2 regions of the Hafnia sp. CBA7124 genome follow, and region 2 is predicted to be linked to the other one. Evidence: predicted binding sites of a transcription regulator. Region 2 holds the regulator's gene; the other holds the start of a gene.
The links. The regulator LexA, encoded in region 2, represses DNA repair genes until DNA is damaged. The targets are predictions, from matches to a motif close to TNCTGTATGTACATACAGNA.
Positions count from the first base shown of each region.

Region 1: the regulator LexA is predicted to act here: its motif matches at 12,082-12,101, upstream of CPY98_RS09720 (metal-dependent hydrolase).

Region 1 is NZ_AP017469.1:2,097,882-2,113,972, forward strand. Features, by position in the region: gene pykF (pyruvate kinase PykF) at 1-1,355, opposite strand, end outside; tRNA gene CPY98_RS09665 (tRNA-Val) at 1,901-1,977, opposite strand; tRNA gene CPY98_RS09670 (tRNA-Val) at 1,998-2,074, opposite strand; tRNA gene CPY98_RS09675 (tRNA-Val) at 2,095-2,171, opposite strand; gene CPY98_RS09680 (MATE family efflux transporter) at 2,351-3,721, opposite strand; gene CPY98_RS09685 (riboflavin synthase) at 4,022-4,672, shown strand; gene CPY98_RS09690 (hypothetical protein) at 4,725-5,141, opposite strand; gene CPY98_RS20995 (YadA C-terminal domain-containing protein) at 5,205-6,608, opposite strand; gene CPY98_RS09700 (hypothetical protein) at 6,917-7,246, shown strand; gene CPY98_RS09705 (MFS transporter) at 7,358-8,734, opposite strand; gene kdgR (DNA-binding transcriptional regulator KdgR) at 8,957-9,745, shown strand; gene CPY98_RS09715 (L-cystine transporter) at 9,813-11,204, opposite strand; gene CPY98_RS09720 (metal-dependent hydrolase) at 11,450-11,992, opposite strand; gene hxpB (hexitol phosphatase HxpB) at 12,142-12,804, opposite strand; gene CPY98_RS09730 (YniB family protein) at 13,085-13,630, shown strand; gene CPY98_RS09735 (DUF1266 domain-containing protein) at 13,699-14,805, opposite strand; gene CPY98_RS09740 (fructosamine kinase family protein) at 15,043-15,915, opposite strand.
Region 2 is NZ_AP017469.1:380,724-396,814, forward strand. Features, by position in the region: gene citC ([citrate (pro-3S)-lyase] ligase) at 1-321, opposite strand, end outside; gene dpiB (sensor histidine kinase DpiB) at 713-2,374, shown strand; gene dpiA (two-component response regulator DpiA) at 2,343-3,041, shown strand; gene lexA (transcriptional repressor LexA) at 3,206-3,814, shown strand; gene dinF (MATE family efflux transporter DinF) at 3,954-5,294, shown strand; gene CPY98_RS01775 (CsbD family protein) at 5,625-5,834, shown strand; gene zur (zinc uptake transcriptional repressor Zur) at 6,027-6,536, opposite strand; gene CPY98_RS01785 (hypothetical protein) at 6,715-7,017, opposite strand; gene CPY98_RS20895 (hypothetical protein) at 7,134-7,295, opposite strand; gene CPY98_RS01790 (TetR/AcrR family transcriptional regulator) at 7,417-8,022, opposite strand; gene dusA (tRNA dihydrouridine(20/20a) synthase DusA) at 8,343-9,359, shown strand; gene pspG (envelope stress response protein PspG) at 9,516-9,737, shown strand; gene CPY98_RS01805 (quinone oxidoreductase) at 9,821-10,807, opposite strand; gene dnaB (replicative DNA helicase) at 10,907-12,316, shown strand; gene alr (alanine racemase) at 12,396-13,475, shown strand; gene yqhD (alcohol dehydrogenase) at 13,659-14,816, opposite strand; gene CPY98_RS01825 (AraC family transcriptional regulator) at 15,024-15,935, shown strand; gene CPY98_RS01830 (alpha/beta fold hydrolase) at 15,966-16,091, shown strand, end outside.

The DNA of each region.
Region 1 (16,091 bases), 1.7 Mb from region 2:
ACCATAACCACGATGTCGCCTTTCTGAGCCAGACCACTTTCAACCGCAACTTCTTTACCGATACGGTAGAAATCGTCAGTAGAAGCGATCTCTTTAACCAGCATAGGAACCACGCCTTTGCTCAGGATCAGCTGGCGAGCGGTAACTGGGTTAGTGGTCAGAGCCAGGATCATGGCATCTGGGAAGTATTTACGAACGGCTTTAGCTGATTTACCACCGGCAGTTGCTACCACGATCAGTGGAGCGTCCAGTTTTTCAGCAGTTTCTACTGCGCCACGGCAAACGGCTTCGGTGATGCGCAGTTTACGGCTGTCGTGCAGAGTATCAATACGGCTCTGCATCACGCGGTCAGTACGCTCACAGATGGTCGCCATGATGCTAACGGCTTCAAGCGGGTATTTACCCTTAGCACTTTCACCAGACAGCATCACTGCGTCAGTACCGTCCAGAATGGCGTTAGCCACGTCGCCTGCTTCTGCGCGGGTTGGACGTGGGTTTTTGATCATGGAATCGAGCATCTGAGTTGCAGTGATAACAACTTTACGTGCACGGTTACATTTTTCGATCATCATTTTCTGAGCGAAAATAACTTCTTCAACTGGGATTTCAACGCCCAGGTCACCACGAGCAACCATGATGCCGTCAGAAGCTTCCAGAATTTCGTCGAAGTTGTTCAGACCTTCTTGGTTTTCGATCTTAGAGATGATCTGAATGTTTTCGCCGCCGTGGGCTTTCAGGTGCTCACGGATTTCCATCACGTCAGAACGTTTACGGATAAATGAAGCCGCAACGAAATCAACGCCTTGCTCGCAACCGAATACTAGGTCACGTTTGTCTTTTTCAGCCAGCGCTGGCAGTTGGATAGAAACGCCTGGCAGGTTAACGCCTTTGTTTTCGCCCAGATCGCCTGCGTTCAGAACTTTACATACCACTTCAGTTTCTGAAACTTCAATGACTTCCATACCGATCAAGCCATCGTCAACCAGAACGGTGTTGCCGATTTTCAGGTCAGCGGCGAAGCCAGGGTAGGTAACAGCAACACGGCTAGTATTGCCGATAACGCTCTGGTCGGTGGTGAAAGTGAAAGTCTGACCAGCGGTCAGCGCAGCGTCTTTGCCGCCTTCCAGTTTCATAGTACGGATTTCTGGACCTTTAGTGTCCAGCAGGATTGCAGCTTTCTTGCCGGTTTTTTCCATAACAGCGCGGATGTTTTTGATGCGCTGTCCGTGTTCTTCATAATCACCGTGGGAGAAGTTAAGACGCATAACGTTCATGCCTGCGGTCAGCATGTTGTTCAGCATTTCTTCGGATTCGGTCTTAGGACCGATGGTGCATACAATTTTGGTCTTTTTCATGAAGTTTAATTTCTGCAAGTTGTGATGGATTGAAAAAACAGAGTGCTCAAGACATTGCCGTGAGCAAGAGATGAAGCCGATAAAACGATGTTGCTTAAAAGGTTAACGTTGCCTAAAAATTTGAACGTCGGTAATCGGGATGTAGAAACACTACTAAGAATAGATGACAGCTGGGGGATGGATGCGGAAAAGTGTTCTCCGCGTTTAAGAATTGATAAGCGCGAAAGCATATATGAGTTGTAGTTTGCGTAGCGACAGATCAAGGGCTGAAACCATTCAATTGAAATGACGTTTCGTATTATACGGTCTTAGTATCGGAAATGACAACGAATTTGCCCAAATCAACACGTGATTAGTTAAAAAAACGCCGATTGCTGCGCAAATGTAACAAATCCATTGCGTTTGTTGCGCAACAAATGAAAAGAGCCTGCGAGCGATATTTAGACTAGCAATGCGTTGATAAAATCAGTAATAAAGAATGATTAGAGCGTTTAGCGAGGTAGGACAGGGATAGGTTTTAGATAGAAGATGATACAGAGATTGAATGGTGCGTCCGAGTGAACTCGAATCACCGACCCCCACCATGTCAAGGTGGTGCTCTAACCAACTGAGCTACGGACGCATCGAAGAATCTCTTAAGAATGGTGCGTCCGAGTGAACTCGAATCACCGACCCCCACCATGTCAAGGTGGTGCTCTAACCAACTGAGCTACGGACGCAACGAAGAATTTCTTAAGAATGGTGCGTCCGAGTGAACTCGAATCACCGACCCCCACCATGTCAAGGTGGTGCTCTAACCAACTGAGCTACGGACGCATCCTGAACTGCTTTGTTAGCACGTAAGCCGTGCCAGACAACGGGGACGAATATTAACGGCACATGACACGGCTGGCAAGGGGGATTGCCAAAAATTCCTCTTAAATTCACACGATTGCTGATGATATGCGCATCTGGGTGAAAAAAACGGCATCTAGGATGCCGTTGAATAAGAGTGATTAACGCGCTGCGCGCTGCAAGATCCACGCGGCTGGCTGATTTTGTAGCCAGCGAATACGTAGCGCCATCATGATGGCGGCCGAGGTTAGGCCGATGATAAAGCCTGTCCAGAAGCCGCTTGGCCCCATTGCGGGTACGATATAGTCGGTCAGCGCCAGCACATAGCCGGTTGGCAGCCCCAAAATCCAGTACGCCGTGAAAGTAATAAAGAAAATCGACCGCGTATCTTTATAACCACGCAGCACACCGCTACCGATAACCTGAACCGAATCGGAAATCTGATAAATTGCCGCCAGCAGCATGAGGTGCGATGCCATGGTGATAACTTCAGGGTTGTCGTTGTAGAGCAGGGCAATAGGCTCGCGGAAGATAACGGTGAAAATAGCGGTACATGCCGCCATCGTCATGCCCACGGCAATACTGGTTCGCGCCGCGACCTTCGCATTTTCTGCCGAGCCTTCGCCTAACCGGTAACCCACGCGAATAGTGGCCGCTACGCCGAGTGACATCGGCAATACAAACATCAGCGAGCTGAAGTTCAGTGCAATTTGATGGCCCGCGACGGAAACGATACCCAGCGGTGAAACCAGCAAAGCGACAACGGCAAACAGCGTTACTTCGAAAAACAGCGCTAAAGCAACCGGCATACCGATATTAATCAGACGATGGATCGTTGCCCACTGCGGGGCTTCCATGCCTTTTTGGCGTAAATCGCGCAGGCTGGATGAATGACGAACATACCAGCGCATGATGAAATACATCACCCAATACACGCTACCCGTGGCCACGCCGCAGCCGACGCCGCCCAGCGCTGGAGCGCCTAATTTCCCGTAGATGAAAATGTAGTTAATCGGGATGTTGACCAACAGACCGATGAAACCAATGACCATGCCCGGTTTGGTTTTCGACAGGCCCTCGCACTGATTACGTAGTACCTGGAAGAACAAATACCCCGGCGCGCCCCACATAATCGCGTGCAGGTAGCCAATGGCTTTGCTCGACAAATCATGATCGATGTTATGCATCATATCGATGATATGTTTGGAATTATAAAGCACTACGATGATTAAAACCGACACGCCAAACGCCAGCCAGAAGCCTTGTCGCACCTGATGCTCAATTTTATCGCGGCGACCCGCGCCGTTTAGCTGAGCAATGACCGGAGTTAAAGCCAGCAGCAAACCGTGGCCAAACAAAATAGCCGGTAGCCAAATGGAGGTCCCAACGGCAACGGCCGCCATATCTGTGGCGCTAACGCCGCCTGCCATGATGGTGTCAACAAAACCCATGGCCGTTTGTGAAACCTGCGCAATGATAACGGGAATAGCCAGAGCTAATAAGCTACGCGCTTCTATCCAATACTTCTGCACGTATACACCTTTTTATTTTAAATGAGAGAGAAAACAGACAAGTAAACGCCTCTTCGCGGAAAGTCCTAAAGAGGGTAACGCGATACTCAGCAATCCGATCGCCGATGTGGCGTCAAACGTGAAGAGTATAAACAGAGAGTGAACGATTCTACCTGCAGATACAGCACAAGAGAATGAAAAGTGTAGTTGATGAGTCGGGTATATGCTGTTTTTTAGCGGCTGGATTTGGTTTTATCTAGGGTTTGCGGCAAACTGCTAGATAATTGTTTTCGAAAAGACATTATTGCAGAGGCATCATTTATGTTTACCGGTATTGTTCAGGGCACCGCTCCCGTCGTGTCCATTGATGAAAAATCAAATTTTCGTACTCATGTAGTTAAATTTCCGCAGGAGTTATTGCCCGATCTTGAACTCGGTGCGTCCGTTGCTCACAACGGCTGTTGTTTGACCGTGACGAAAGTGGAAGGCGACCTGGTTAGCTTTGATTTGATGAAAGAAACGCTGCGCATCACTAATCTGGGCGATGTAACGGTAGGTAGCGTGGTGAATCTGGAGCGAGCAGCGAAGTTTAGTGATGAAATCGGCGGGCATTTAATGTCTGGCCATATCATCTGTACCGCTGAAATCGTTAAAATCCTGACCTCAGAGAACAATCGCCAGATTTGGTTCAAAATGCCTAATCCTGAGCTGATGAAGTACGTATTGCACAAAGGTTTTATCGGTATCGACGGTATTAGTTTGACTATCGGCGAGGTAACGAAGAGCCGTTTTTGCGTGCATTTGATCCCAGAAACACTGCAACGCACCACGCTTGGCGTGAAACGTCTGGGCGACAAAGTGAATATTGAGATCGATCCGCAAACTCAAGCCGTAGTTGATACGGTGGAACGCGTATTGGCCAGCCGAGACGCAGCATTGCAAGTGGCTATGAAAGCTGATTCTGTGGCTTGATCATGTAAAATACGTAGCCGGATGCTGTTTTCACCTCATCCGGCTTTTAACCTTACTTCAAATAGCCTTTAAACTGACGATTCTCCATCAGCGCCACTTTTCCCTTGGTATAAAAAATTACCTGATAGTTTCCCTGTGAATACACCGACGCATCGGCATTTTTTTCATCTAATGCTGCAGGTTTACCATCGACGGTGACAATTCCATCAGCGCCACGCTTGACCGTTACGCCAAAGCCAGTTTTAACAACCGGTTTATGCGTTGCTTGAGCATACTGCTTCTGCGCGTTTTCTAGCGCCTGCTTTTCTGCAGCCGAGTTGATCGCGTTTTCTCTGCTTTGCTCTGCGATATAGCAGGCGTCTTTGCTGATGCCCTGAGACTCACATTTCGCCATGCGGTCTGCTGGGGATGAGCAGCTCGCTAGCAGTCCAACTGCAATGCCAACCAGCAATAATTTTTGTGCTTTCATCATTTCTCTCCACTCATCGGGGATGGGACATCCCCAATACTGTTAATCATAGCCTGTAGATAGTTACCAGCCGACGGATACACCCGCGCCGTAGCCAACGTTATCTTGTGAATCATCAGAGACTGTCAGTTTAACCACGCTATTTGAGGTGGCATGAAATGAGGCACCCACGGCAATGGCGTTCTCATTGTCATAACCACCAACGCCAGCGCCAACGGCAAACTGCTGGTTCTCTGTTACCTGAGGGATATTAGCTTGGGCAAAGGCAGCACTCACTCCTGCCGAGGCTTGTTTCTTATTCTCATCAATACGTGAATCTTGTGATGACTGATGCTGCTCAACCGAATCTAAACGCTGAGCGTTTGCCCTTATTGCAGCGCTGTTTTCAGCGTTACGACGATGGTTTTCAGCAATATTTCTGTTGTCGACATTGAATTGCTGAGCGTCGTATCGCGCTGTGTCTGCCATGCTATTAAGGATAAATATCTGTCTTTTGTTAAGTTGCTTATCCAGTGAATTATCTGTTTCAGTGCTGGTTGTTGTTTTATATGGGGCTGCGGTTGTATTTCTGCCAACAACTTCGGTGGCTGAAGTATTTGGCCGATGCGTTTCACCGTAATAAACCGGTTGGGTAGCGTCAGTTTTAACAACGTATTGCGGAGTGCCGGTATGCTTATCTGCATAGTTAGCAACGGGCGACGTATTCGGCCGATGTGTTTCACCGTAATAAACCGGTTTGGTAGCGTCGGTTTTAATCACGTATTGCGGTGTACCGGTATGCTTATCTGCATAGTTGGCAACGGGCGACGTATTTGGCCGATGCGTTTCACCGTAATAAACCGGTTTGGTAGTGTCAGTTTTGACAACGTATTGCGGCGTGCCGGTGTGCTTATCGGCATAGTTGGCAACGTGCGACGTATTTGGCCGATGCGTTTCACCGTAATAAACCGGTTTGGTAGCGTCGGTTTTAATCACGTATTGCGGAGTGCCGATATGCTTATCGGCATAGTTAGCAACGGGCGACGTATTTGGCCGATGCGTTTCACCGTAATAAACCGGTTTGGTAGTGTCAGTTTTGACAACGTATTGCGGAGTGCCGGTATGTTTGTCTGCATAATTCGGATCAGGCTGTGCGACAGTTTGCTTCGCTATTTCTGCCTCATCAGATTCAAACTGCGGGATCCAGAACGTCTGCAAATCATAGTTGTGGCTATCGAGCAGATTATGGGCGGTCTGATTGCTGCTGCCTATGTTGGTCGTCGGTGAGTCAACAAAGGTGGCTTTAGATGCTGAGGAATAGTCGAATAAGGGGTCATTAATTTTATGATTGTCGAGTACCCATCGTCTGAAGGCGATGGCCTCCGCTGATGAACCGCCTAGTGCGTCAGTTAAGGTTAAACTAGCATTTGCTGCGCCAGCGATAGAGAAAGTAATAGCCGCAGCGATAAAAGTTATTTTGCGATTCATAGATAGATTAACCTAAAAATAAATATGTTCGTTATGGTATTTAAGTAAGCGTTATATTGTTCCTGTTAGAGTGGAATTTATGTGCATATAAAAATCCTATCAATACTTATTTTTCATTCAACAAAAAGATAACAATGTTTTTTGTTCTTGTTGAGTTCATTTATATGTTCTCATTAAGAGAATTTGGTGTTCTTGGTACTGGCAAGTTATTGTATCGATGAGATTCGTTAAGATGAAAAACTTTCAGGATCATCAAGGGTTTGATAAAATAGTAAAACCAGATTTTTAACCTATTAGGAACAAATTTAGTGAACGAATTCACTCGAATTTTTAACGATTTAGACATAGATAAGACCGAACTGACGATGTTGCTTAATACCCCTCGGAACACCATTTTCAACTATCTAAAGGGATCGGTAACTAATATGCCTGCCAGCGCGGTTACCTTGATTACGCTTTTGGCATTTATTAAACAGCATCATCCAAGGGCATTTGAGGAGTGGGGAGAGGTCACGCGCTACAACAAGAATCAGGAAAAAAGGGACGGAAATACGCTGTCGCTGTTCGATATCATCAATGACGAAGTGCTTTTGCAGGGTATCGTTCGCCACGGTGAACTGAGAGGATTCATCAAGTAAGAAGAGTCACAACCGAGCTGATAAGCATCAAAGCACCCCATTGCGTTGTTTGGCGATGATTCTTATCATTTTGGTAGGGAACCCATCAGGGTTCCCTTTTTTATGCGTATTTTACTGAGAGACTGGTTTCGGTTGGCGAATGCGTAAGCTGCTGACAATCGCGGCACAAAGGGCAAATAGGGCACCCAGCAGTAATGATGAGTGCGTACCCAGATCGCCAAACAGATTGAACATCAGCGCCACCAGCGCGGCTCCGCTGGTTTGCCCCAGCAGGCGAGCAGTGCCTAGCATCCCACTGGCACCACCGCTACGATGACGCGGCGCAGAAGAGATCATGGTGTGGTTGTTCGGTGATTGGAAAATGCCAAAACCCGCACCACAGAGTGCCATTCGCCAGATTATATCGATGTTCGTTGGATCTGAAGGCAGCAATGCCAGCGACAGCAACCCAATGGCGAACAGCATTAAGCCAATACTCCCCAACAGCCCAGCGTTAAAGCGCTCAAGCAAACGCCCAGCAATCGGAGCCATTATCATGGTGGCGATAGGCCAAGGCGTAAGCAGTAGACCGGTCATCACTTCCGTTTTGCCAAGTACCGTTTGCAGGAAAAACGGTAACGAAACGAATGCCAGCATCTGTGCGGTGAAGGAACATATCGATGTACCTACCGACAACGAAAATATTGGAATGCGCAATAGATCGACGGGCAGCAATGGGAATTCTTGATTGAGCTGGCGGCGCACAAAAAGGGTGCCCACGATTAGCATAATGATCAGCTCGCCTAACAACAAAAGGTTGTTTTGACGCTGAGCAAAGCCGCTAATGGCAGAAATCAGTAGGCCGAAGGTGAGTGCGTTAAGCAACGCGCTGTAGCCATCGAATTTTGGCTTACCCACTTTGGGTGGATTTTCTGGCAGAAACTTCATGCCGCAAATAAAGGCGGCAATGCCAATTGGTACGTTAACGGCAAATAACCACGGCCAGCTACTGACGGACAGGATCGCCGCCGCTACCGATGGCCCCGCAGCGGCAGAAACCGCGACGATTAAGGCGTTAATTCCCATTCCACGCCCGAGAAAACGTTGAGGATAGATTAAACGCACCAGCGCGACGTTCACGCTCATCACCGCCGCCGCGCCAAAGCCTTGCAGCACTCTGGCGAGGGTGAGTGTCCAGAGTGAATCGGACATCGCGCAACCCAATGACGTCACACTAAACACCAACAATCCGGTAAGGTAAATTTTGCGGTAGCCAATGATATCGCCCAAGGACGCCAGCGAGAGCAACGAAATGGTAATGGCGAGCTGGTAGGCGTTAACAATCCACACCGACGTTGCGGCAGAGGCGTTAAGATCGCGGGCAATAGTAGGAAGGGCGACGTTAGCAATAGCGCCATCAAGTACCGCGACGGTGATACCGAGTGCAATGGCTAAAATTGCGCCGTATCGTTGAGGCAGTGGAACGCCATCAGTTGTGGTTGATTTCATTCGGCAACAATCGTTAAGAGTTTATTAGTCAGTGGCGGAACTATAACTTTTATTACCACTTGAGACTACCGTCACATTTAGCTTTGTTTGTAACAAAGGATCTAGCGTGCGGAAACGGTTAACCACCTGATTACCCTGTTTAACAGGCTGTATTTCGGTAGCTGTTCCTTTTATAATGAAACATAGGTTCGATTTAATCATCTGATAGGGTAAAGAAATACAATGTCAACAGATATAGATAAACAACCCGATTCGGTCTCTTCTGTACTTAAAGTGTTTGGGATTTTACAAGCGCTCACCGAAGAGCGCGAAATAGGCATCACTGAGCTGTCCCAGCGCGTCATGATGTCGAAAAGCACCGTCTATCGTTTTCTGCAAACCATGAAGTCTCTCGGCTATGTTTCGCAGGAGAGTGAATCAGAGAAATACTCACTCACGCTCAAACTGTTTGAACTGGGCGCGCACGCTTTACAAAACGTCGATTTAATCCGCAGCGCTGATATTGAAATGCGTGAGCTTTCACGTTTAACCCGTGAAACTATTCACCTTGGCGCTTTGGATGAAGATGGGATTGTCTACATTCATAAAATTGACTCAATGTACAACCTGCGTATGTATTCGCGTATTGGTCGTCGTAATCCGCTGCACACCACCGCGATTGGTAAAGTGCTGCTGGCTTGGCGCGATCGTAGTGAAGCAGAAGAAATCATCAGTCAGATTGAGTTTAAGCGTAGCACCGATAAAACGATCCTCACTCCAGAAGCGTTGCTGGCGGCGCTTGATGTGGTGAAAGAGCAAGGCTTTGGTGAAGATATCGAAGAACAGGAAGAAGGGCTGCGCTGTATCGCTGTACCTGTTTTCGACCGCTTTGGCGTGGTGATTGCTGGGCTGAGTATTTCATTCCCTACGATCCGCTTCTCAGAAGATGCTAAACACGAATACGTGAAGATGCTGCATACCGCAGCGCGTAATATTTCTGAGCAGCTGGGCTATCACGATTATCCGTTCTAATTAATCGCGGATAGGAAATATAAAAGGGAGCCAATGGCTCCCTTTTTTGTCTATTAAGCGAGCTTACTTACTGATGTGCCAGCTCGGCTTCTTCTTCAGAATCAAACACGCTCTTATCCGTTTGACGTAGGATTTGGCTGGTGATAGTGCCTGCCGCCATTGAACCATTCACGTTCAACGCGGTGCGTCCCATATCAATCAGCGGTTCTACAGAGATAAGCAGCGCCACTAACGTAACCGGTAATCCCATCGCCGGTAAGACGATCAGTGCGGCAAATGTTGCACCGCCGCCAACGCCCGCAACACCTGCGGAGCTCACGGTGACAATACCCACCAGCGTCGCAATCCACAGCGGATCGAGCGGGTTAATCCCGACGGTTGGCGCAACCATCACCGCCAACATTGCGGGATAAAGCCCCGCACAACCGTTCTGACCAATCGTAGCACCGAAGGATGCTGAGAAACTGGCGATAGATTCAGGTATGCCGATACGGAGGGTTTGTGCTTCCACGTTCAATGGAATGCTGGCCGCGCTAGAACGGCTGGTGAAGGCGAATGTCAGAACCGGCCAGACTTTGCGGAAGAATTTTATTGGGTTAATGCCGGTGAACGACAGCAGTAAACCGTGCACCACAAACATGATCGCCAAGCCAAGATAGGACGCAACCACGAAGCTACCTAGCTTGATGATGTCGTGCATGTTTGAACCAGCAACCACCTTAGTCATCAGCGCCAGTACGCCGTAGGGCGTCAGCTTCATGATTTGGCGAACTAATTTCATTACCAGCGATTGTAAAGTGTCGATAGCGGTTAGAACGCGCTTACCTTTAACTTCATCATCTTTCAGCAGCTGCAGCGCCGCGGTTCCCAAAATTGCCGCAAAAATAACTACGCTGATAATAGACGTAGGGCTTGCGCCGGTTAGGTCGGCAAACGGGTTTTTAGGGATGAACGACAGCACCAGTTGAGGAACGCTCAGATCCGAGACTTTGCTGGCATAGTTGGTATTGATTGCTGCCAGGCGTGCGGTTTCTTGTACGCCTTGAACTAAACCTTCCGCCGTTAAGCCAAACAGGTTAGTCACAAACACCCCAACCAACGCCGCAATCATTGTGGTGAACAGCAGAGTGCCGATAGAAAGGAAGCTGATTTTTCCTAGCGATGACGCATTGTGCAGTTTAGCCACGGCGCTCAAGATAGACACGAGTACCAGCGGCATGACGATCATTTGTAGCAGCTGTACGTAGCCGTTTCCAACGATATTAAACCAGCTAATTGAATCTTTGAGTACCGGATTGTCTGAACCGTAAACCAGCTGCAGCCCTAAACCAAACAGGACACCCATAAATAAGCCCACTAAAACTTTTTTAGCGAGGCTCCATTTTGTACGACGTGTCTGCGCCAGCAGCAATAATAATGCTACAAACACCAGCACGTTAATCACGAGCGGTAGGTTCATCCCAATCTCCATCCCATTTCTAATATATGTTTTTATACGTTTCTGCGTGCCCTAAGGACGCCGAGGCCTCGTTGGGCTCGTGCGGCCTATGCTAAAACGTGATTATCTTAATCAATGCTATATATGCTAACAGCACCATACGCGTGATGCTTATATCCAAAATGAATTTATTATAATTTTTGCAGCGAGTTTGTGTGCTAAACAGTCAAAACGAAGGGTTTGTAACCAAAGCAGTGTGATTTGCATCATAATTTATGACTTACGTATCTGAGCAAATCGTAAAAAGGCATTAAATCGCCGCCCCAATAGAGGGCATAGCCGACAAGAGACATGCACAAGATCCGCTCTAGCTGATTGCCTTTCTGAGAATTGAGTATCGGTAACCGGAAACGCCATCGAATGGGCCACAGTAAAGGAACACCGGCGGGGGTGAGCATATCGGCAAGCAGATGGCTTAGGTATCCGATCACCATGGCGTGCATGGCATCGACGGGTATTCCCAGATAGCTCGGCATTTCACAGTTCAACAGAAAAATGCCGCCGATGACCGCCAGCAGGCTATGTGTAAAACCGCGATGGCCAAACATGCGGGCGATAGGTGACGACAGCCATTTAAGACGCTGGCCAAGCACCGATTTTGGGTGGTCGATATCTGGCCATAGGCAGGTGAGTAACGCGCCGGGGATGATATGCCACCAGTCGCCATGGGCGAGCGCAGGCGTCAATTCCGCTTTTTTAGCGAAAATGGCACAAGCGACAGAAAAAATAAGATGGCCTTCCGCCGTCATGATAAAACTCGCCGAGGGTACTGGTAATTTATCCAGCATATCGGAGTTTTCGCAGGAAGCAAGAGGTGACAGCGTAACAGATGACTGTTTGCTGTATAAATATACATAAAACGGAGCCTAAGGCAGGCTCCGCATGGTTTTAACGATGATTAAGGCTGAATATTCGCCGCAGTGAGCTCGTTAAGATTGTTTAATTTCACATCGGCTAATGCCCAACGAGGATCGTTAATATTTTCCGGCGCGGGCACAACAATAGAACGCATACGGGCCGCTTTAGTGGCGATCATGCCGTTAAACGAATCTTCGAGTGTCACGCAGTTGAGAGGATCAACGCCAAGCTGCTGAGCGGCGTTCAGATAAACTTCAGGATGCGGCTTGCTATACGGTAACGCTTCCGCTGAAACCACGGCGTCGAAATAGTGGCTGATGCTAAACATCTCTAGCACTTCATTGAGCATATAAAGTGGAGACGCAGAGGCTAAACCGATTTTCATTCCCTGCTGACGACACAGTTTTAGCGCATGTTCCACACCGGGCAGCAATGGTTTAGTTTCACGAACCAGTTCAATGACGCGGCGAATGATGCGCTCTGTGACTTCTTCTTGGCTGGCACCTTGCCATGGTGTGCGTTGGTACCACAGCTTCACCACTAAATCGATACGCAGACCTAAGGTTTCAGGAACATCTGCCGCAGCAACGTCGATGCCTAATGAGGTAAATACATCGTGTTCTCCCTGAGTCCACAATGGTTCAGAATCTATCAGCAACCCATCCATATCGAAAATTACGGCTTCAATGCGACTCACAGGCATTCCCTCATCTATGTGGTTTCAGACCGCCTGAACTGATGTTCAGCGTCATAACTTTATTTGCTGTGGTTACTCTAACATTCGCGCTGCTTTTGGTTAAGCCAGTTATACTAATCTAGCCTAAAGTATCAGCAAACCTGACCAATCAATTCAATCAGTTGAGATTGCGGTGAGGGAAACAGCCACGTAAACTGCCGTTATTCAAGGCGATGATTACGCATATGTACCCGTCATATTTCAAGCGACTTAAAGTATGACGGGTATTTCACATTAAGGGGATGGCATGACCTACCAACAAGCCGGTTGGGTTGCGGTGGCAAAACGGATATTCGGTTGGATAGTTTTTATTCCAGCGCTGCTTTCAACCACGGTGTCGATACTTAACTTTCTCTATCAGCATAGCCAAAAGCAAGAAGGGCTTAATGCCGTCATGCTCGATTTTGTGCATGTGATGATTGATATGGTGAAGTTTAATACTCACTTTCTGGATGTGTTCTGGTTCAATTCACCGCAGCCGGTATTAGGGCAGGGATTCACCGGCGGCAATATTATGTTTTGGATCATCTACTGGCTGATTTTCGTGGGGATGGCACTGCAAGCCTCGGGGGCTCGCATGTCACGGCAGGTACGCCATATTCGCGAAGGTATCGAAGACCAGCTGATTCTAGAACAGATGAAAGGAGCAGAAGGGCATTCGCGTGAAGCGTTAGAAAAACGCATTGTGCTACCGCGTCATACCATTTTCCTGCAGTTTTTCCCACTGTACATACTGCCAATTATCGTGGCGGTGATCGGGTACTTTATTCTCAAATTGCTGGGTATGCTGTAAGTGTAAAAAGGGGCATGCGTTGAACGCGGCCCCTTTTCGTATTATTGGTACTAGTCAAATTCTATTCTTTATTGCCACATTTCGTTCGCGCTTCTGTCAATTCGCTGATGCATTCTCTTATTAGCCAACAGCCCAAATCCTGTAAGCATGTCGGGTGATAACTCAATGCCAGAAGGAGAAGGCCAGCTCAGTTTTGCGATCGGCCAGCGACAGTATTTTTTGTAGCCATTAAATTGATCTAAGCGAAACTTTGCTATTTTGGGGTTGTTACTCCAGAAGGCATTCCCTAACCGATAGTTGGTATAGAAGTCATCAAAGCTTGCAAATATTTCATAGACGAAATCTGCGGTCTTCAACAGATCTTTCCACGCTTGTGACTCGTCAATCAATCCAGCGCTAAACGCATTGCGGCTCATGACGATTCCACGCCACAGATCAAACCCCCACAGTAAAGCTGGGGGGCGGTTACCAGAGCCTGAATGCAAGCAATCAAGAACATCTTTGGGGGTTACGCCAATTAATTCCGCTAAATGCTGCGATAATTGCTCTGACTTTTTGACTGCTTGAGCAGCAAATAAACGCGAATGCATGCCATTATGCAGCCTTTGTAACATCTTATGATAATCCTGCGCGGTCGCGATCCCCCAGTCATTATCAAGGAGTTGGAGATAACTGCTGGCAGAGGCAAGGGGAAAAAGATTGTAGTGATAGTCATCGTCTTTAACACGCGCCGCCAGCGGGTAATATTCCAACGTTTCACTCCAAAAGCCACAATCATAGAGCTGCACGATATCCAGCCGCAGAGCTTGTCGCTGGGACTGCGCCAACGGAACAAGACCCGCGTGCTGATAGTAACGACGTTGCTGTTGTGCTTGTCCGCTAAGTGTTCGATAAATAATTGCGTTGGCTAACAATAAGCAAATGAGCGTCATGCCCCAGAGGAATAGTGGCGTACTATGTTGCTCTGAGGGTGAAGTGATATAAGCATCAAAATAAAAATGGAGCAAAAGTGCGGTTCCAACGCACGCCCCCCCAAAAAGAACCCTCAGTTTCCATTTAAGTTGTGGTCTGAAACGCTTCAACTTTTCTTGGCCGGGATGATTTTGCCCAAAAAGGCTATTCCCAGCGCCTGGAAATCCTCGCCAGTTTGGGTGATTTTGCAACAGTTCCTTCATAATGTGTTTTCTTCCTTGGTTATTTCATTTAGGTCACTACCGGTAATCTCTGCATATTTTACGCTTAATTACAGGTCGTGATAATGAGCTAACTAATACTGAAGGGTAAATTTGTTTTGCAGAAGGGAGTTAAAGATGCTGTTGCCAGTGAGTAGAAAGCCACCCTTGTATGCGGTGGCTTTTGATATTTTGCGAATTAATCACACTAATAATGAAGCAGGTTTACGTCCAGTCGTATTAAGCCACATCCTTTTCCATCAAACGATCAATGGCCTGAATGGCGGTTTCCAAATGTGGCCCGGCAAACAGATTGCACATGTTCAGTTGATGATAGAGTTGGTAAACAGGCTGACGCTCTATAAATGTCGTCGGCAGGGGCCATACGCTTTGGTAGCCGTCATAAATCTGGGCGGGCAGCAACGAGAATAGCGGCAGCATGGCCAAATCACATTCTCGGTCGCCCCAATAGCAAGCAGGATCGAAAATCACCGGTCCTTGCGCACTGAGCCCCATATTTGCAGGCCAGAGATCGCCGTGTAGCAGTGAAGGCTGCGGCTGGTGATTGTGTAAGCGTTGCTCAACGGCGGTCACGATGCTGTCGATATCGCCGAAATGAATGCCTTTTTCCGCCGCAAGCTGTAGCTGCCAGCCGATACGTTGTTCAGAAAAGAATTTTGCCCAGCGGCGCTGCCAAGTATTTGGCTGTGGGGAAGTGGAAAGATGGTTATCGTAATCAAAACCAAACTGAGGCTGCTCGCTCCACTGGTGTAAGCGCGCCAGCTGCTGACCGAATAGATAGGCATTGTGCGCATCAAGCGGACGAACTGGCAAATACTCCAGTAGCAAAAAGCTGGCCTCACGCGTAGCGCCAACGCCATAAACCCGCGGCGTTTTTACCGTATGACTGCGTGCCAAGCACGCCAACTGATCGGCCTCAGCTTTAAAATCTTGTAGGAAGTCGGGGGTATCACATTTGATAAAAACCTGACGTTCACCGTCGCTAACACACCACGCCTGATGTACTTCGCCGCCAGGAAGTTCACGTTTTTCGCGGATGGTAAACGTTTGGTCAAAGTGTCCGGTTAATAACTGACTTACAGCTTGCCACATGGTGTACCCCCTATATACCCACCGTATTTCAAGTTGCTGAGTCAGCTTATCGAGGGTCACTCAAGTTTGCTGCCTCACCGTAACTCAAACTATTTTGGGTAGCGTTCGTGAGTAGTCTATTTCCCTATGAATCATTCATGGTCTCAAATGTTCTAGGGCATATATATAGATAGGTG
Region 2 (16,091 bases):
CTGCTTGAATAACGCTTCGTTTTGGGTTTTTGTGTATATAAATAAATGAGTGCAGTGTTTTTCATACGCCAGATTAATTAATTCTGTGGCGAGGGTGAGCGCAAGCCCTTCACCGCGAACAGATTCACTGATAGCAACACATTTAATAATATTCCCCGCTATCCCACCGCAGGCGATTAGCTGGTCATCACGGGTGACGGTTATAAATACTTCCACCGTGGAATCAATGCTCAGGCCATTTTCTCGAAGAAAATGAGCGATGACAGCGATCTTCTTATTTTCCGAACGCTTAACCTGAGAAAATACGGTATTACCAAACATAGAGTTTCCTGTTGCTTGCCGCATGCGTGCAGTAGGATCACAATTGTTGTGATTTGTTGCATATTAATAACGTTTTATTTTCAATTGCTCGGCGCAACGCTTTAATCTTATTCGTATATATTTTTGCGTTGACGGAGTGATCGTAAGGAGTATTAAGGCGGGAAATCTTGACCTATTTCACAAAGAGTTATCAGAATTAAATAGACTTAATGGTTTTTATTTCCTTAATTATTTTTATTTGCATAAATAACGTGGTTTTTATTTGTTTAATTGATTTAATCCGTAGAATCTGCAACGATCTAATCCATAGTGGGTAGAAAGTAAGGAAACATATTCATTACATTTCCCTGATGCTAGCCCATCTTTTCATCGTAAAAAAGAGGAAATATCGATGTTTGGCAAACCAAATGTTAAAGAGTTTAGGTTTTTTAGCCGCATCGCATTTCCTTTACGAATATTTCTTTTATTACTTCTAGTCTCAACATTATTGGTTGCCGCGCTGGGGAAATATTTATCCGCCTCTTTTGAAGATTATCTCAGTAATCATGTCCGTGATATGGCTATGAATCAGGCCAAAATCATTGCTTCAATTGATAGTGTTGTCACGGCGGTGAAAAATAGAGATACCAAACGTCTTGCTATCATCGCCAATAAATTAGGTACCGGTTCGGATTTTGACTATGTTGTTATCGGGGATAAAAATTCTATCCGCTTATATCATCCTAATCCGGCCAAGATTGGCCTTCCAATGCAGTGGAGCAAACCCGGTGCACTGGAGCGTGGAGAAAGTTATTTCATTACCGGTAAAGGCTCTATCGGTATGGCAATGCGCGCGAAAACGCCGATTTTTGATGAGCAGGGCAAAATTATTGGCGTTGTTTCACTGGGCTATTTGGTCAGCAAAATAGATAGCTGGCGGCTAGATTTTTTACTGCCTTTAGCGGGCGTGTTTGTCCTGATTCTGATTATCTTGATGTTGCTATCGTGGATGTTTGCCTCGCATATTCGTCGGCAAATGTTAGGAATGGAACCGCGCCAAATAGCACGCGTGGTTCGCCAGCAAGATGCGCTGTTTGGCTCCGTGTATGAGGGACTTATTGCGGTCGATCCCGATGGCTTGATTACTGCGATCAACCGAAATGCGCGCAAAATGCTTGGGTTAAGCTCGCCGGGAAGACAATGGCTGGGAAAACCTATTGAAGAGGTTGTTGATCCTGCGGGCTTTTTCACGGAACAGATTGAAGAAAAGCGGCAGGATGTGATTTGCACGTTTAATGGCTTGAGCGTCATTGCTAACCGTGCGGCCATACATTTCGGCGATGAGCTATTGGGTGCCATTATTAGTTTCCGTAGCAAAGACGAAATTAGCACGCTTAACGCCCAGCTCACGCAGATAAAACAGTATGTTGAAAGCCTGCGCACGTTGCGCCATGAGCATCTTAACTGGATGTCGACGCTCAACGGACTGTTACAAATGAAAGAATATGATCGTGCGTTGGCAATGGTAAAAGGTGAGTCACAGGCGCAGCAGCAGCTGATTGATAGTTTAAGAGGTTCTTTTGACGATCGTCAGGTTGCAGGGCTGCTTTTTGGCAAAGCGCAGCGCGCTCGTGAGCTGGGGCTGACGTTTAATTTGGTTGAAGGCAGCCAGCTACGTCAGTTGCCTGAGGGTCTTGATAGCACTGAGTTTGCGGCTATCGTGGGTAATCTACTCGACAATGCTTTTGATGCTAGCCTGAAGAATTCGCAGGGTAATAAAACCGTCGAGCTGTACCTTAGCGACGAGGGCGAGGATGTGATCGTGGAAGTAGCCGATCAAGGATGTGGCGTTCCTGAGTCTTTACGTGAGGCTATTTTTGAGCAAGGGGTAAGCACCAAAACAGAAGACGCCGGTGAGCATGGCATCGGACTGTATCTGATTGCCAGCTACGTTGGCCGCTGTGGTGGTGTGATTACGTTAGAAGACAATGAACCTTGTGGAACTTTATTTTCCGTATTTATTCCGAAAGTGAAAAAGACTTATGACACAACCAATAACGATTCTGATTGTTGAAGACGAGACTCCGCTCGCAGAGATGCATGCGGAGTTTATTCGCCATTTCCACGGCTGTGGTCAGGTATGGTTGGCGGGAAATCTTGCTCAGGCCAGAATGATGATTGAGCGATTCAAACCCGATTTGATCTTGCTGGATAACTATTTGCCCGATGGCAAAGGCATCACGCTATTGCACGAATTAACTCAGGCGCGTTTCCCTGGTGGTGTGGTATTCACCACCGCGGCAAGTGATATGGATACGGTGTCAGAGGCGGTGCGGTGCGGCGTATTCGACTATTTAGTGAAGCCGATTGCCTACGAGCGCTTGGGGCAAACGCTTGAGCGCTACCATGTACGCAAGCGGATGCTTGCTAACAGCGATAGCGCCAGCCAGCGTCAGATTGATGATATGTTCAATGCCTATGCACGTGGCGAGCAGAAAGAAGAGTTGCCAGTTGGCATTGATGCGTTGACCTTAGATAAGGTGCAGAAGTTATTTGCCGATCCGGATGCGCGTCATACCGCTGAAACCGTTGCACAAGAGCTTAAGCTAAGCCGAACAACGGCACGGCGCTACTTAGAGTTTTGCGCGGGCCGCCATCTGATTATGGCTGAAATTGTGTATGGAAAAGTTGGCCGCCCACAGCGAACCTATAGAGCGCCAGAAACGGCCAAAAATGGCTGATGAATGGGCTGATTATTGATGGGTAGCTGGCTGAAAATACAAAAAACACATGCTTAATGCCGATCAGATGCGCTACGGCTCAATCTTTATGTATTTCACGGTTTCAAAATGGTCGCTACCTGTATATACTCACAGCAAAACTGTATAAACAAACAGGTGGTGGAATGAAAGCACTTACAGCCAGACAGCAGGAAGTCTACGATCTGATTCGTGACCATATTGAACAAACTGGCATGCCGCCAACCCGCGCTGAAATTGCTCAGCGCTTGGGATTCCGCTCTCCTAATGCGGCAGAAGAACATTTAAAAGCGTTGCAGCGTAAGGGCGTTATCGAGATCGTTTCCGGCGCTTCTCGTGGTATTCGTCTTTTGATGGAAGATGAAACGGGCCTGCCTTTAATTGGCCGCGTGGCAGCCGGTGAGCCCCTGTTAGCGCAAGAACATATTGAAGGCCATTATCAAGTGGATCCTGCTTTGTTTAAGCCAAATGCAGATTTCTTACTACGCGTTAACGGCATGTCGATGCGCGATATCGGCATTTTAGACGGTGATTTGCTGGCCGTGCATAAAACTCAGGATGTGCGTAATGGCCAGGTTGTGGTTGCGCGTATCGAAGATGAGGTGACGGTTAAACGTCTGAAAAAACAAGGCAATATTGTTCAGCTGTTGCCAGAAAACAGCGACTTCGAGCCTATCGTTGTTGACCTGCGTGAGCAAAACTTCACGATCGAAGGTTTAGCGGTAGGCGTTATTCGCAACGGCGACTGGATCTAAAACTTCGCCTGTTGTGTTTGACATCACACCGATAGATTAAGCCCCTTAATTGGGGCTTTTTTATGCGGCATATTTGTTCATGACTGCAGCCTCTTTGTGTTGAGATAACGGATAGCTCATCTGGAATGAATTCAAAAAAATGAAAATGCTTACACCAACCGATAAGGCGCTGTGGATCCTCGCACTACCGATGATCCTTTCGAATATCTCTGTTCCGCTATTAGGGCTAGTCGATACCGCGGTGATTGGGCACTTGGATAGCCCTGTTTATCTTGGTGGCGTAGCCGTTGGCGCGATGGCGACGTCATTCTTATTTATGCTGCTGCTGTTTTTGCGCATGAGCACGACGGGACTGACTGCGCAAGCATTCGGTGCAGGGGACAAAACGGCGCTGGCTCGTGCGTTGGTGCAGCCGATGCTCTTAGCGTTGCTGGCAGGGTTCGCTATTATTGCGCTGCGGCAGCCTTTGATTAACGGCGTGCTGCGAATTGTTGGCGGTCATGAGGATGTGCTGGAGCAGGCTCGTCTATTTATGCAGATTCGCTGGCTTGGTGCTCCTGCGACGCTGGCAAACCTTGTTATTCTTGGCTGGCTGTTAGGCGTTCAATATGCCCGTGCGCCGGTTATATTGCTGGTTGTGGGCAACGTTATTAACATCACGCTGGACCTGTGGTTTGTTGTTGGGTTGGGCTGGAAGGTGCCTGGTGCAGCAAGTGCCACGGTGATTGCCGACTATGCGACCTTTTTATTGGGGCTCGGTCTGATTTGGCACGTGATGAAACTGCGCGGTCTGCATCTGGAATATTTCCGTAATGCGTGGCGTGGGAACCTTCGCCGTCTGTTGGCGTTAAATCGCGATATCATGCTGCGTTCTTTGTTGCTGCAATTATGCTTTTCATCGCTGACGATTCTGGGTGCCAGAATGGGAAGTGAAGTGGTGGCGGTGAATGCGGTACTGATGAATTTGCTGACGTTTACCGCCTACGCGCTAGATGGTTTTGCTTATGCAGTGGAAGCCCATTCAGGGCAGGCCTATGGTGCACGCGACGGTCGTAAACTGCAGAAAATTTGGCATTCTGCCTGTCGGCAGGCGGGTATTGTGGCGGTATTTTTTGCCATGTTATATGCCGTATTTGGCCAACAAATCATCCAGATATTAACCTCGTTGCCAGAAGTACAATCGTTGGCATTACACTATCTGCCATGGCAAATTGTTTTACCACTGCTGGGCGTATGGTGTTACCTGCTGGATGGCATGTTTATCGGTGCGACGCGCGGTGCTGAAATGCGCAATAGCATGGCCGTTGCCGCTGCGGGGTATGGTTTAACACTGTTCACGCTCCCTTGGCTGGGTAATCACGGTTTATGGCTGGCTTTAGCGGTATTTTTATCGTTGCGCGGACTTTCATTATGGATTGTCTGGCGACGTCATTGGCGGGAGAGAACTTGGTTCCCTGTCAATAATGTTGAATTAAATTAGGTTGTTATAGCGTTAAGCAATGAGGGCAATGTGATAATTCCGATAGTTTTCGCATTGCCCTAAAATGGCGCGCTATTAATATTTGCTTACATTCTAACTGATAAAAATTATTCTCCGCTTATTCCCTGTTTTTTCTCTGCTTTTATGCCTTTTTGCGAAGATTTTTTATTAAATATTATCGATTATCTAGCTGAAAATATTTTTATGCTCAGTATCCGCTAGTCTTAATGGTGAACGTTAACTGATGCCTCACATCGCAATTGTGATTAATTCAATCTAGTACAGATGTGTGGGGAATATATTCCATTACATAAGTGATACGGAGTTATTATGAATAAAGATCAAGCGAGCGGTAACTGGAAGCAGTTTAAAGGCACAGTGAAAGAAAAATGGGGCAAGTTAACCGACGATGATCTTACCGTAATCGAAGGGAAACGCGATCAGCTGGTAGGTAAAATCCAGGAACGCTACGGCTATCAGAAAGAAGCCGCTGAAAAAGAAGTTAAAGCGTGGGAAGATCATAATAAATATCGTTGGTGATATTTAAACTTGCTTGCCTAAATAATCACTCTGCAAATACGCATTATAAATAAAGAACGGATACGAATATTAAAACGGGAAATACTCCATTATTGATATTCCTTTATTAATAATGTGCCACTGCTGATATTGATTGCAGATGATTAAAAAGAGAGCCGCAGATGCGGCTCTTTTTTATGCGTTATTTAAACGCTATTTTTTCTTTTTTGGTTCGGAATGATCGTGATGACATGTATCACGATTATCGCAAGACTCAATTTTCCCACAGTCTCGACATAAACCATGCGCTTCTACCACGCTATGCTGCAGTGAGAACCCCGTCAGCGCGGCGAGCTTTTCTAAATGTTCCTGCACATCCTGCGTTGTTTGCTCAGTCACCTGCCCACAGCGATGGCAAATAAATAATGCAGACGTATGGCTAGGCTCTTCGATGTGATGACACATTACGTAGCTATTGGTGGACTCCACTTTGTGGATGAAGCCTTGTTCTAGCAAAAAGTCGAGAGCGCGATAAATGGTCGGCGGCTTAGCCTGTGGCTCAGAAACACGTAGCAAATCCAGTAAATCATAAGCACTGATAGTGCCTTTCTGGCAGGCCATCAGACGCAACACCTCCATTCTTTGCGGAGTCAGTCGAACATTGCGTTGCAGACAAATCTCTTCTGCCTGTGCGAGCAGTCGCTCTAACGAGGTTGTGGTCATGATGTTTTGCTTCCGGCCAAGCCAATAGGGTGCCGTTATTTTAACATAGTTATACTCGTCATACTTCAAGCTACATTTTGTTAGCAGTGTTTGCTTAAAACCCAAAATAAAACGGGCTGACAGGGGATTCCCGTCAGCCCGCTTTTACTTAAGGCTGCAGTGGCAAATATTCAATCTGTTATTTGATTTCAGACTGATGCGCATAGGCGTCGCCGTTATTCAGATTATTGATAACAGTTGCGCGTTGATCTTGTGCACTTAGCTGTGAAAATGTTGCGCTACCGTGGACGGTAGAACTCGCGATACCGGCTTCATGCAGTTTTTGTTTAGCCATCATCTGATGAGCGTAAGCAGAGCCGTTACGGTTTGAGTACGCTAAGGTACTTTGTTCTGCTGGGCTGAGGTCAGAAAATGATTGAGCAAAAGCTGAACCAGTTAGAGTAAGAGCAACGATAGCAGACAGTAAAATTGAAGTTTTCATGATTTTCTCTTCTTTAAATTTTTTGCAGTAGGTCAGGGCACTCGGTGGTGGCTCACTGACCTACTTTGCAGGATTTAATAACAAATTCAGTTCTGTATGGCACTGGGCAATGCCGATTATTTATTGATAGTAATTTGATGAGCTTGAGCACTACCGTTGTTCAGATGATTGACAACGGTTGCGCGCTGTTCACTTGCGGTCATATCAGAAAAGCTTTGTGCAAAAGCAGAACCCGCAAGGGCTAGAGTCATTAGTACGGTCAAAGTAATAGTTTTCATGGTGTCATCTCGCTAAATATGTGATCTAGATACTGATTTAATAGACCAGTCGTCTAGTTAAAGGGTAAAAAATAATGCCAAACGTTTTCACGCAGGCATTCATTGTGCTGCGATTGTCTCTTTAAATGGTGCCGGGCTTCAGCAAGCGTTCCGTACGCTGCATGGCTGAAACAAACGGTGCATCAGATCTGTTGACCTTAGCCCGTAACGCTGCGCCTAACCATAAAGAGTATAGTGAATCTGCGAGTAGTTCGGGGGATTCTTCAATCACCAGCGACCCTTCTTCAACGCCAGACTCGATACTCGACTGCAACTGGGCGATGACGCGTGTGATACCAGAATCTAATGCTTCACGCATGACCTCTGATAAATCACTGACTTCACCTGCCAGTTTTACGACTAAGCACTTACTGTGGCATACCGTTTCACAGCTTTGCGTCATCCAATGTGAGAAATAATCTAACAAATGCTGACGCTGTGTCTTTTGCCCATCCGAAAACTTCTCTTTCAGCATTATTACGTAATCGCTGAAATAACGGGTAAGCATAGCTTCACCAAACTTCTCTTTAGATTTGAAGTAATGGTAGAACGAACCTTTTGGTACCCCTGCGGTAGCCAGAAGCTCATTTAAACCCATCGCCGTAAAGCCAAGGTTTAAAATCAATTCTTCACCCACATCTAAGATGTGTTCGCAGGTGCTGTTGGTCGTGCTCGTCGTTTTGTTCATGTGAGTTACTATAGTAGACCGGTTGGTCTAAGTCAATAATCAAGTAAATCTGTGAACCAGATCACATGTGTATGGATTAGTTTACACACAGGGTAACGCTAGCCACAGTCGCTAATGGCTGTAAGAGTATCTCAGTTCTGCCGAAAAATCAGGTATCTCACGTTTTCTAAAGCAGAGTGCTTGAGCCTCTGGCCGCTTGGCATGAGCGCGGAAGTCTGTGGGTTCAGCTCAAATTCACGGTATACTTGCCTAATACCCACGGCGATGCTGTTTTTTCTAGGCGCCGTATCTGATTCAAACTGACTGAAATCCTGAGAATAATGACCCAAAACGCCAATAATCCTTCTTCTGCTATGCCATTCAGCCAGAGCCGCTTTTCTGTTGCGCCGATGCTGGATTGGACCGATCGCCATTGCCGCTATTTTCATCGCAAGCTGACTAAACAGACCCTTTTATATACCGAGATGGTGACGACGGGTGCCATTATTCACGGCAAAGGTGACTATCTGGCTTATAGCGAAGAAGAGCATCCGTTGGCGTTGCAGCTGGGAGGAAGCGATCCTGAAGCTCTGGCGCATTGTGCGCGTTTGGCTGAGCAGCGTGGCTACGATGAGATTAACCTCAACGTAGGCTGTCCTTCAGATCGCGTTCAAAATGGTCGTTTTGGGGCTTGCCTGATGGGCGAAGCCCAGCTGGTTGCCGACGGCATTAAAGCGATGCGTGACGTGGTTTCTATTCCTGTTACCGTGAAAACGCGTATTGGCATTGACGATCAGGATAGCTATCAATTTTTGTGCGATTTTATCGGCATAGTTTCAGGCAAAGGCGAATGCAATAGCTTTACAGTTCATGCGCGCAAAGCATGGCTCTCTGGCTTAAGTCCGAAAGAAAACCGTGAAATCCCGCCGCTCGATTATGAGCGTGTCTATCAGTTAAAACGCGATTTTCCTCATTTAAATATCGCCATCAACGGCGGCATTAAAACGCTGGAAGAAGCCAAAATACATCTGCAGCATTTAGATGGCGTGATGATGGGGCGCGAAGCCTATCAAAGCCCAAGCATTTTAGCGCATGTCGATCGCGAGTTATTTGATCCTTCTGCCGAAGTGCCAAACAGCATTGATGTTGTACGTTCTTTGTATCCGTATATTGAACGTGAATTGGCTAATGGAACCTATCTGGGCCATATAACGCGTCATATCCTCGGTATATTCCAGAGCATCCCCGGCGCTCGCCAATGGCGTCGTCATCTGAGTGAAAATGCGCACAAGGCGGGAGCAGGCGTTGAAGTGGTTGAAGCTGCTTTGCAATTTGTTAGCCAGTCACGTGGTGAATAAAACTAAAATTTAGTAAAACTCATCAGGCGCTGTTGCATAAGCTGCAGCGCTATCTTTTAAAATCATATAGTTACGTAATTTCTATTCTTGGCATGATTCTTGTAAATCACTGAGTAGTCGACGGTATCACCGTTGTATTTCACTCAGGAGATCACCATGTTGGAAGTCCTCTTTATTCTTGGCTTTTTTGTCATGCTGATGGTGACCGGAATTTCAATTCTCGGCATTATCGCCGCCGTGGCCGTTGCCACACTGTTCATGCTGTTTGGTGGCCTGTTTGTGATGGTCTTTAAACTGCTGCCGTGGATTGCTTTGGCTATTGTGGTGGTGTGGATCTATCGCTCCATGCAGAAGCCACAGACGAGGCGTTATTATTAATCGTTGAGTTGTAACCCCCTCCCAGCCTCCCCCTTCGCAGGGGGAGGGGCCGATTGCCCTTCTTTATTTACTAAGGAGGGCTATTACTCTGGTATCAATAAACTCGATCCCTGTGTTCCGCGACTTTGCAGGGTTTCGTGCGCTTTTTTGGCATCCGCTAAAGCAAATTTCTGCGCATCGGGTACATCCACGTTAATCGCGCCGCTGGCGATCAGCGAAAAGAGTTCGTGACTAGCGCTGAGTAAATCCTGATGGCTGTTGATGTAGCCGTTGAGAGAAGGGCGCGTGACATACAACGAACCTTTCTGGTTTAAAATTCCCAAATCCACGCCGGTAACGGGGCCTGAAGCGTTGCCGAAGCTCACCATCAGGCCGCGTTTTTTCAGGCTATCGAGTGAGGCCAGCCAAGTGCTTTTCCCCACCGAGTCGTACACGACGCTGACTTTTTCACCTTGAGTCAGCTCGGACACGCGTTGGGCAATGTCTTCGGTTTGATAATTAATGGTTGCCCATGCCCCCGCCTGTTTGGCGCGCTCTGCTTTGGCATCGGAGCCTACGGTGCCAATCAGTTTGGCGCCGAGCGCTTTTGCCCACTGGCAGGCGATTTGGCCGACGCCACCGGCTGCGGCATGGAATAAGAAGATTTCACCCGCTCTGATTTCATAGGTTTGACGCAGCAAATAGTGCACGGTCAGGCCTTTTAAGAAAGCGGCGGCACCTTGTTCAAAACTAATGGCTTCGGGAAGCAGCGCAACCTTCTCGGCTGGCACGTTATGAACGGTGCTGTAGGCGCCGAGCGAGCTTTGCGCATAAACCACGCGGTCACCCACTTCAATGCTGGTTACGCCTGCGCCCACTTTTGTCACGACGCCAGCCGCTTCGGTTCCTAGACCTGACGGAAACTGGGGCACTGGGTACAGTCCGCCACGAATATAGGTGTCAATGTAGTTGATTCCGATTGCTTTATTGCTGATTTGTACTTCGCCAGCCGCGGGATCTTTTGGCGTAAACTCTACATATTCAAGAACTTCTGGCCCGCCGTGGGCGTTAAACTGGATACGTTTTGCCATCGTCTTTCCTCAGATGCATAGTGTCATTGTTATAATCGAAAATCGGGCACATTCAGGTATACTGACGCGTCTTTCATTAACAGGTAAAGCATTCCCACTATGGCAGGAAATAAACCCACCAACAAATCAAACGAGACCCCGCGCGACAGGCAGATGGAGGGGCTCAAGCTACCACCACATTCGCTGGAAGCGGAACAGTCCGTGTTGGGCGGGTTGATGCTGGACAACGAACGCTGGGATAACGTGGCAGAACGTGTCGTCGCCAACGATTTCTACAGTCGTCCACACCGCCTCATCTTTACTGAAATGCAGCGCTTGCTAGAAATGAGCAAGCCTATCGACCTGATCACGCTGTCTGAATCATTGGAGCAGCGCGGTGAATTAGAGTCGGTGGGCGGATTTGCATATCTAGCCGAGCTGTCGAAAAACACCCCAAGCGCGGCAAACATCGGCGCTTATGCGGATATCGTGCGTGAACGTGCGGTAGTTCGCGATATGATCTCGGTAGCCAACGAGATCGCCGATGCGGGCTACGATCCGCAAGGCCGCAGCAGCGAAGATTTGCTGGATCTGGCCGAGTCTCGCGTATTCCAAATTGCTGAGAATCGTGCCAATAAAGACGAAGGGCCAAAAAGTGTCGATCGTATTCTTGAACAGACGGTCGCGCGAATTGAGCAGCTCTATCAGACGCCACATGATGGTGTGACTGGCGTTGATACCGGCTATCAGGATCTGAACAAGAAAACCGCTGGTTTGCAGCGCTCTGATTTAATTATCGTGGCAGCACGTCCATCGATGGGGAAAACCACCTTTGCGATGAACCTGTGTGAAAATGCCGCGATGACGCAGGATAAACCGGTGCTAATTTTCAGTCTGGAAATGCCCGGCGAACAGATCATGATGCGTATGCTGGCTTCCTTGGCTCGCGTCGACCAAACCAAAATTCGTACCGGTCAGCTAGATGATGAAGATTGGGCGCGAATTTCAAGCACCATGGGGATTCTGCTGGAAAAACGGAACATGTATATCGATGATTCCTCCGGCCTAACCCCAACGGAAGTGCGTTCACGCGCACGCCGTATTTTCCGCGAGCATGACGGCCTTAGCCTAATCATGATCGACTACCTACAGTTGATGCGGGTTCCGTCTTTGTCAGATAACCGTACCTTGGAAATCGCAGAAATTTCGCGTTCACTCAAAGCGTTAGCGAAAGAGTTGCAGGTTCCGGTCGTGGCGCTGTCTCAGCTTAACCGCTCCTTGGAGCAGCGTGCTGATAAACGCCCAGTTAACTCTGACCTGCGTGAATCGGGCTCAATTGAGCAGGATGCCGACTTGATCATGTTTATCTATCGTGACGAGGTCTATCACGAGAATAGTGATTTAAAAGGCATTGCGGAGATTATTTTGGGTAAACAGCGTAACGGCCCAATCGGTACGGTTCGCTTAACCTTTAACGGCCAGTTCTCACGTTTCGACAACTACGCAGGCCCGCAGTACGATGACGAATAATTGAACGAGCAGCAGCTCTAAGCGCGTTCAGAAGTAGGTGTATTTATTAACTCATTTGAGAAATCGGGAAGGAATAGAAATGAAAGCGGCAACCGCAGTCATTGATCGCCGCGCTCTGCGACACAACTTTCAGCAAATTCGTCAATTTGCGCCGCACAGCCGACTGATAGCCGTTGTAAAAGCCAATGCTTACGGGCACGGGCTTTTAGAAACTGCCAAAACGTTAAAAGATGCAGACTGCTATGGCGTAGCGCGTATCGGTGAAGCGCTGAAACTGCGTTCAGGCGGTATCGTAAAACCTATCCTGATGCTGGAAGGTTTTTTCTCTGCCGATGATTTGCCGGTTTTAGTCGCCAACAATATCGAGACGGCCATTCATAGCGATGAGCAATTGCAGGCTTTAGAAGAGGCCGATTTAGAGCGCCCGATTAAGGTCTGGATGAAACTCGACACGGGCATGCACCGTTTGGGCGTGCGTCCAGAGCAGGCGGAAGCTTTCTATCAGCGTCTTTCCAACTGTCGCAACGTGGAGCAGCCCGTGAATATCATGAGCCACTTTAGCCGTGCGGATGAGCCTGAAACGGGAATGACTGAAGCTCAACTGGCCTGTTTCGATGCATTCGCTACGGGTAAGCCGGGCTTGCAATCCATTGCGGCTTCCGGCGGTATTCTGCTGTGGCCTCAGTCGCATCGCGACATGGTTCGTCCTGGGATTATCCTGTATGGCGTATCGCCTTTAGCGGAGCCCTATGCCGATCACTACGGTTTACAGCCGGTGATGACGCTAAAATCTAGCCTGATTGCGGTGCGCGAGCACAAGGCCGGTGAGCCTGTTGGTTATAACGGAACTTGGGTCAGCCAGCGTGATACGCGTTTAGGCGTGGTCGCGATTGGTTATGGCGATGGTTATCCACGCAGTGCGCCGTCGGGAACGCCTGTGTTGCTGAACGGCCGTGAAGTACCGATTGTTGGCCGCGTATCTATGGATATGATTTCAGTCGATTTAGGCCCTGAAGCCAAAGATAAAGTGGGCGATGAAGTGGTGCTGTGGAGCGCTGAACTACCGGTTGAGAAGATTGCTAGCTATACGGGGATCAGTGCTTACGAATTGATTACCAAGCTAACTCCACGTGTGACGATGGAGTATGTCGGCGAATAACTGCTAGGCTGGCCCCTCCCAACCTCCCCCTTGTCAGGGGGAGGAGCCGATCGAGTTTCTCATTGGAAGTCGGTTTGCTTCCTTCTTACTAAGAAAGAGTCGAACGAGTTTTTCATTGGAAACCAGTCTGCTCCCTCCCCTGCGAAGGGGAGGACTGGGGTGGGGTCAGTCTTTCAGTTATTTTTACAGCGACGCTTCGTAAATCTTACGGCTATCTTCTAGCGTGATATCACTGTTTTCGCCCAGCGCAGTCATGCCGTGCTCTTCCAGTTTTGCCAGCAGGCCTGGGATGGAGCTGGCATCAACGCCGTAATCTTTCAGATACGTTTTAATGCCCATTTCTTCGAAGAATTTACGCGTAGCAGCAATCGCGGCATCAATGCGCTGTTCTTCATTACCTTCACGAATATTCCATACGCGCTCTGCGTATTGCAGCAGCTTAGCGTGTTTCTGTTGGCGTTTTGCTTGCAGCAGAGAAGGCAGTACCACGGCTAAGGTCTGTGCGTGATCCATACCGTGCATCGCAGTCAGTTCATGACCCAGCATATGCGTTGCCCAGTCCTGTGGTACACCAGCACCGATCAGGCCGTTCAGCGCCATAGTGGCACTCCACATAATGTTGGCACGAACATCATAGTTTTCCGGTTCGGCTAGCGCACGTGGGCCTTCTTCGATCAGGGTCAAAAGCAGACCTTCTGCGAAACGATCTTGAACTTTAGCGTCAACCGGGTAAGTCAGATATTGCTCAACGGTATGCACAAACGCATCCACTACGCCGTTTGCCACCTGATGCGCTGGCAGGGTGTAGGTTACAACCGGATCTAGGATAGCGAACTGAGGCATCACGAATGGAGACTGGAATGCACGTTTATCTCCTGTCGCACGGCGAGTGATAACCGCGCCCTTGTTCATTTCAGAACCGGTCGCAGGCAGGGTTAACACCGCTGCCAATGGGATGGCGCTGGTGATTTTGCTGCCGTAGGTTTCAAGAATGTCCCAAGGCTCACCGACGTAGTTTGCCGCTGCGGCAATGAACTTGGTGCCATCAATAACGGAACCGCCGCCGACAGCCAGCAGGAAATCGATTTTCTCGTTGTGAACCACTTCGACGCATTTCATCAGCGTTTCGTAAGATGGGTTTGGCTCGATGCCACCGAATTCAAATACGTGTAAACCTTTCAGCGCTGCGTGAACCTGATCCAAAACGCCGGTGCGTTTTACGCTGCCGCCGCCGTAGGTGATCAGGATGCGTGCATTTTCGGGCACTTCATTGCGTAGGTTAGCGATTTGGCCTTCGCCGAACAGAACTTTAGTTGGGGTGTGGAGTGTGAAATTTTGCATTGAAATTTGCCTCAGTGTTTATTTTGATTCGTTATGCTTTGGCCGTCGACGCCATTGCATTTTCTGAATGCTATTCTGGGCGTAATGAGCGTATGGCTCAATGCTCATTTCTGTTGATGACTTGCCTATTTCTACAATCAACTGTAGAAATAGAGATGTATTTGGCATCATTCATTGCACTTTATTTGGTTCGGCGGGGATTGGTCAATGTTAATCGATGAGCGGTGGACACAGCTTGCACAGCAGCTAAGCCGTCAGGTGGTTCAGCCTGGAGTGAGTGCGTCACCGATTGAGAATGTAAAAATAATCTATGCTAATCAGCATCAACCGCGTACGCCGGTGATGTATGAGCCTTGTATTATCATTGTGTTACAAGGGCATAAAGTGGGCTATCTCGGCGAGCAGGTGTTTCGCTACGATCCCACTAATTATCTGCTGATGACGCTGCCATTACCCTGCGAATGCGAGACGTTTGCCACTCCAGATGAGCCGCTGATCGGTTTATCAGTGCGGGTAAACACCAGCATGTTGCAGGATCTCTTAATGGATATCGGTGACGGTTTGGCCGCCAAGCAGCGCTGTCAGTCGAGCGGTGTGAAATCGGTATCTTTGGATGAGTCGATGTTTTGTGCCACCGAACGCTTGGTCGATGCAATGGCTAATCCATTACAGGCACGTGTATTAGGACCGCAAATTGTGCGCGAAATGCTGTTCCACGCGCTGTGTGGAGACGGTGGCGAAGCGCTACAGGCGTTAGCTAACCGTCACAGCCACTTCAGTCAGATCGCTAAGGCGCTACGCCTGATTGAACAACAGTACTCAGATAGCCTAAACGTTGATTTGCTGGCGCAGGAAGTGAATATGAGCGTTTCTGCGTTTCATCATAATTTCAAAGCCGTTACGGCTACCTCTCCGCTGCAATATATCAAATCCTTCCGCTTGCATAAGGCGCGAATGATGATGTTGCATGACGGGCTAAAAGCCAGCACCGCGGCCATTCGCGTGGGTTATGAGAGCGCTTCGCAGTTTAGCCGTGAATATAAACGTTTCTTCGGTAATACGCCGAGTGAGCAAATGACGCGCTACCGCGAAGGTGGCTTGAGCATCGTTGAGCGATAAAAATGAATTTTGCCGCAGGAGTGGTCTGCCATGATTGAAAAGGAATATCTGTTAGCCGGTATGTGGGTGCGTGAGCATCGTGTATCGGTACCGCTGAACTGGTCTGATGAAAATGATCCGCGCCGTATTACGGTTTTTGCACGTGAGTTATCAGAG